DNA from 2 places in the Gordonia sp. LMA167 genome. Region 2 is predicted to be linked to the other one. Evidence: predicted binding sites of a transcription regulator. Region 2 holds the regulator's gene; the other holds the start of a gene.
The links. Region 2 encodes LexA, which represses DNA repair genes until DNA is damaged. Its sites were predicted from a motif close to CGAACANNTGTTCG; they were not measured.
Positions count from the first base shown of each region.

Region 1: the regulator LexA is predicted to act here: its motif matches at 2,015-2,028, upstream of ACVT6V_RS10225 (alpha-ketoglutarate-dependent dioxygenase AlkB).

Region 1 covers NZ_CM176708.1:2,270,340-2,273,460, forward strand. Annotated here, with positions in the region: gene ACVT6V_RS10215 (oxidoreductase) at 1-680, shown strand, start outside; gene ACVT6V_RS10220 (hypothetical protein) at 702-1,262, opposite strand; gene ACVT6V_RS10225 (alpha-ketoglutarate-dependent dioxygenase AlkB) at 1,362-1,991, opposite strand; gene ACVT6V_RS10230 (MMPL family transporter) at 2,190-3,121, shown strand, end outside.
Region 2 covers NZ_CM176708.1:3,734,919-3,738,039, forward strand. Annotated here, with positions in the region: gene ptsP (phosphoenolpyruvate--protein phosphotransferase) at 1-1,378, shown strand, start outside; gene lexA (transcriptional repressor LexA) at 1,461-2,192, opposite strand; gene ACVT6V_RS17030 (LysM peptidoglycan-binding domain-containing protein) at 2,425-3,039, shown strand.

The sequences.
Region 1 (3,121 bases), 1.5 Mb from region 2:
AATTGGATCTGGCCGACCTCGAATCGGTCCGGGCGTTTGCGGGCAATTTCGACCGCGCCGACGTGCTGATCAACAACGCCGGTGTCATGGCGATCCCGTTGCGGCGCACCGCGCAGGGATTCGAGATGCAGATCGGCACAAATCATCTCGGCCATTTCGCGCTCACCGCGCTGCTGCTGCCGAAGATCGCCGAGCGGATCGTCACGGTGTCGTCGTCGATGCATCAGATCGGCCGGATCGACCTCGGCGACCTGAACTGGGAGAAGCGGAAGTACCGCCGCTGGCGCGCGTACGGCGATGCCAAGATGGCCAATCTGATGTTCGGTAAGGAACTGGCCGAGCGGCTCGCGGCCGCGGGCTCGACGGTTTCCTCGATGATCGTCCATCCGGGCTACGCCGCGACCGAACTGCAGGGACGCTCGGAGTCTTTCGAAGACGTCTTCATGAAGTTCGCGAACAAGGTGTTCGCGCAGTCGGCCGCCGACGGCGCTCTCCCGACGCTGTACGCGGCCACCTCACCCGATGCGGCGAACGGGGCCTTCTACGGCCCGACGGAGATGTTCGGTGCCCATGGATCGCCGGGGATCTCGAGCTACCACAAGCGGGCCGACGACAAAGCGGTTCGTGAAGGGTTGTGGACGGTGTCGGAGAAGTTGACCGACACCACCTACACGTTCTGATCGGCTACCGGGCCGGTTCGGCTACTGGACGTCGAACGTGATGGAGTTCGACGCTCCCGAGATCGTGTCGGTGACGCTGATCGAGTAGGAGCCCGGGGTCCGCAGCATGAACGACTTCACCGAGGTGCAGTCCTCGGTCTTGGTCAGCTGGGCCTTCTTCGGGATCTTCGGCCCGGACAGCCGGATGTCCATCTTGCATTCGTTTCCGTCGACGACGGGTCCGGCGTCGATGGTCGAGTTGTAACGCACGCCGAGCTGCGAGTTCTTGGGATAGACCCCAGGGCTGATCGCGGTCGCCTTGGGCGCGTACACCCAGACGTTGATCGACTTGACGCCGTTGGGCGCATCGTCGCGGCCCAGTTTGCCGTAGTGCTTCGGCTTGTTGTCCGACGAGCCCAGTGCTGAACTGCCGGCGTTGAGCAGGTCTGAACTCCCCGAACCGGAGCTGCCGGAATCGGCACTCCCGCTACTTCCGAAGAGGCTGTCGAGCGGTCCTGCGGCGGCGGGTGAGGCGACACCGGCGCCGACGGCGGCGACTGCTGCGGTGGCCATCAGGGCGGCGGCAACGGACTTACGGAACATGACTCTCACTTCGGCGCCGGGGACGTGGGCAACGCCCCCGATTCAACCATGCCGGGTGAGTTTGCCTCGGTCGGGTGCCGTCCCGGTGGGGGGCCGCCGTCACCACACTCCGGGCGGGCGGAACTGGATGCTGATCCGCGGGCCGACTCCGGCGACCTTCGGCACCGCGTGCTCCCAGGTTCGTTGGCAGCTGCCGCCCATCACGAGGAGGTCGCCGGGCCCGACGACGAATCGCAGCGCCGCGCCACCGCCACGCGGCCGCAGCATCAACGGGCGCGGTGACCCCAGCGAGACGATCGCGACCATCGTGTCCTCATTCGACCCGCGGCCGATCCGATCACCGTGCCAGGCGACGCTGTCGGAGCCGTCGCGATACAGGCACAGGCCGGCGGTCGCGAATCCTTCCGGCAGCTCGGTGCGGTAGCGGCGGCTGAGGCTGTCCCGCGCAGCGACGAGCAGTGGATCGGGAAACTCGTCCGCCGTGTGGTAGGTCGCCACGAGCCGAGGGACGTCGACGACGCGGTCGTACATCCGGCGCCGCTCCGCCCGCCATGCCGCGCCCGTGTGCAGCCGGTCGAACAGCTGGTCGGAGCCGGCGATCCACCCCGGGCGGACGTCGACCCACGCCCCGTCGGTCAGCGGCCGTCGGATGGTGGCGTCGAGGTCGCGCAGCTCGATCGCCGAGTCGGCCGGCTGGTCGAACAGCGACCCCTGGATGCCCGTACTCATGACGACCAGGATACCCATTCTCGCGAACACATGTTCGATGTTCTTCGTCGCCGTCGCGGCCCCCGGAGTTCTTCGCCACAACCGGCCGGTCGGAAGTGGCACTCCGTCGGAATAGTTGTTATCCAGTAACAAGTGGTAGTCACTAACACTTTCTGTTGTTGCGTCGTCTGACTCGACACCGAACCCGAAGGGGAGGCCATGGCGTCGTTCTTGTTCCGGGTCGGAAGGTTCTCCTTCCGGCACAAGTGGTGGGTGATCGCGACGTGGCTGCTGGCTGCCGTCGCCATCGCCGGTCTCGTCGGGGCGCTCAACCCCAAGTTCGCGAAGGACTTCAGCCTCCCCGGCACGGACTCGGGTACGGCGACCTCACAGATCCAGGACTACTTCCCCCAGGTCATGGAGCAGCAGAAGCAGGCCTCGACCAGTGTTCTGGTCGCTGCCGATGACGGTCTCGCGGCACACAAACCGCAGATCGATGCGCTGGTCGCCGACCTGCACAGGCTGCCCGAGCTCACCGATCCCGCCACGGTGGTCAATCCGCTCACGGTGGCCGCCGCCAAACCCGAGCTGGCCGCGTCGGTGATCGGCGACGAGGGCAAGGTCGGCCTCATCCAGATCCGGCAGAACATCGACATCATGGATCTGACCGTCGATCAGAAACAGCAGTTGCAGGACCTGCTCGCCGACCATCGCGACGGCGGACTCCAGGTGGAGGCGACAGGCTCACTCATGCAGGTCCAGGAGGCCGGCGGCAAGGCCGAGTTGATCGGCTTCGCGGTCGCATTCGTGGTGATGATCGTCGCGTTCGGCGCGCTGGTGGCCGCCTTCATCCCGCTCGTGACCGGACTTCTCGGCGTGATGATCACGATCATGCTGCTGACACTCTCCGCCGAGTTCCTGAGCATCAACGAGACCGCCACCGGCATCGTCACGATGCTGGGGATCGCGGTGTCGATCGACTACGCGCTGTTCATCGTGTCGCGGTATCGCAGTGAGACCAAACGTGGGGGCAGTCGGGCAGACGCGGCCGGCCGGGCGGTCGGTACGGCCGGTTCGGCAGTCGTCTTCGCCGGGCTCACGGTGATCATCGCCGTCGTGGCCCTGATGGTCATCGGCATCCCTCTGATCAC
Region 2 (3,121 bases):
GGGCTCGGCCGCTCCGGCGGCCGCGGTTGCGGCGACCGAACAATTTGCCGCCATGTTCACGAAGCTGGGCGGCCTGATGGCCGAACGTGTCACCGATCTCAACGATGTACGCGATCGGGTCGTCGCCGAGCTGCTCGGTGTACCAGAGCCCGGTGTGCCGGAGCCGTCGGTGCCCTCGATTCTGATGGCCGATGATCTCGCGCCCGCCGACACGGCCGGCCTGGACCCGGCCATGATCACCGCGCTGGTCACCCGATTGGGGGGACCGACGAGCCACACGGCGATCATCGCGCGACAGCTGGGAATTCCGTGCGTGGTGGCGGTGTCGGACCTCGCGACGGTCGAGGCGGGCACCATCGTGCTCGTCGACGGAACCGCGGGCACGATCGAGGTCGAACCGGACGCCGCCGACGCCACGGAGCGCGTCGAGGAGAGTCGTCGGGCGGCGGAGCTGGTCGCCGACTGGTCCGGGCCGGGGCAAACCGCCGACGGACGCCGGATCTCGGTGTTGGCCAACGTCGCGGACGGAGCGTCGGCGCGGACCGCCACCGCCTATCCGGTGGAAGGTGTCGGGTTGTTCCGCACCGAACTCGCCTTCCTTGATCGCGCGGACGCGCCGACGGTAGAGGAACAGACAAGCCTCTACCGCGAGGTGCTGGATGCTTTCGACGGACAGAAGGTGGTCATCCGCACGCTCGACGCCGGCTCCGACAAACCGCTCAAGTTCGTCACCCAACTGGACGAGGCCAACCCCGCGCTGGGCGTGCGGGGCAATCGGATTGCCCAGGAACATCCCGAGATCCGCACCGCTCAGCTCGATGCGATCGCCGCTGCGGCGAATGGCCGCGAATCGACCGCCTGGGTGATGGCGCCGATGATCGCGTCGGCGGCCGAGGCCGCGGAGTTCGCCGCCGAGGTGCGTGCGCGCGGACTGATCGCCGGTGTGATGGTGGAGGTGCCCGCGGCCGCGATTCTTGCCGAATCCATACTGGCCGAAGTCGATTTCGTGTCGATCGGGACAAATGACCTCACCCAGTACACGATGGCGGCGGATCGGATGTCGGCCGAACTCGCCGGCCTGACCGACCCCTGGCAGCCTGCGGTGCTGTCGTTGATCGCAACCGTGGCGCGCGCGGGTTCCGAAGTGGGCAAGTCGGTGGGCGTGTGTGGCGAGGCCGCAGCAGACCCGGTGCTGGCGTGCGTGCTGGTCGGGATGGGTGTCACGTCGCTGTCGTCGGCTCCAGCCGCGGCGGCCGCAGTGGGAGCCCGACTCGGAGCGGTCAGCATGGACCAGTGCCAGGTTGCGGCCCAGGCGGCATTACGCACGTCCGACCCGGCCGCTGCGCGTGCGGCGGCGACGGCGGCGTTGGACGCATAGCGTCATCAGGTAGGGCTTCCATGGAGGCCCTACCGGCCGGCTCGTGGCGGCCCGGTACCGGGCCACGGGCCGAGCCCACCGTTCACACCCGGCGCATCACCGTGACGACCTTGCCCAGGATGGCGGCGTTGTCGCCGGGGATCGGTTCGAACATCGCGTTGTGTGGCATCAGCCAGACGTGACCGTCCTTGCGCTTGAACGTCTTGACGGTTGCCTCGCCGTCGATCATCGCCGCGACGATGTCACCGTTCTCGGCCACGTTCTGCTGTCGCACCACGACCCAATCGCCGTCGCAGATCGCTGCATCGATCATCGATTCGCCGACCACGCGCAGCAGGAAGAGCGACCCGTCGCCGACGAGCTCACGGGGGAGCGGGAAGACGTCCTCGACGGCCTCCTCGGCGAGGATCGGTCCGCCCGCGGCGATGCGTCCGAGTACGGGTACGAAGGTGGGAGTCGGCAGTTCTGAGCCACCGGCCGGTGCGGCCGTGCCGCCCGGCGGCGTGTGCTGCTCGCCGTCCTGGATGTTGACGGCGCGAGGCCGATTGTGATCGCGTTTGAGCAGGCCCTTGCGCTCCAAAGTCCGTAGCTGATGTGCGACGGACGAGGTGGAGGTCAGTCCGACCGCCTCGCCGATCTCGCGGATGCTGGGCGGATATCCACGTTCACGCACCGACGTGCGGATGTACTCCAGCACACCCCGCTGGCGGGCGGTGAGGTTCGCCTCGGCGACCTCGGGATCAACCGTCGTCGCGCCCCCGGTCTCGTCGGTCCCACGGGTGGCGTCACGCCGTCCGCCGGCTTTGTCACTCATCGGTGTCCTCCCTCTCGGCGTCCGTCATGTGGGGGCGCCTGCCCGGTTCCTCTCGGAAACCTGCTGGATGTTGCCTTGCTACAGCGCCGACAGTATCCGAACATCCCGACATGTTCAAACATTTGTTCGACGCGTGTCGAGACATTGTCGGTCTCCCGTGATACTAATCGAACATACGTTCCGTCGAACACGTGATCGACAGTCCGGTCGATCGGGAGCCGAGGAGGACACGATGAGCACAGGGACCCTCACGCGCAGCACACGCACCCCGGACGGGGCGGTGTCCAGGTCTGAACGAACGGAGCCCGTGCGCGCCGAGCGTATGCGCATCGAGCGCGAGCGCACCGACTCGGCAAGCACCGCGCCGACGAGAAGCGGGCGCACGCGTACCGGCGAGCAGGATCGGGTCCGTCTCGGCGCGGGCACACGGCCGCGGCGCCAGGCGCATCACGAACCCGTCCGCCCGGCCGACCGACGGCCGGCTCGCCCGGCCGTCGGACAGTTACCTCGGGCTGCGGGGACCCGGTGCGCTGTGTCGACGGCCGAATCACGCCTGCACGCACGCCGGAGGGCCACGGCACTGGCGGTACTCGTGGGCTGTGGGCTCGCGGTTCTGGTGTGGGTGGTCACAATCGTGGGCTCCAACTATGCGGCGTCCGTGCAGCCGTCGCCAGTCGGCACCGAGATCGTCCATGTCCGACAGGGCGACTCGCTGAGCACGATCGCCGATCGGATCGCGCCCGATGTGCCCAGGCAGGCGGTCATCGACCAGATCGTCGAGCGCAACGACCTGTCCGGGTCGGGTCTCCGGGTCGGGCAGGCACTGGTCGCACCCGCATACGGCTGAGCGCAGGCGGTACTCTCATGTCACAGGTTCCAGCCGGAAACCGGCACGGCGTAGCGGGCATCCGGTGCGCCGGAGTGTCCCG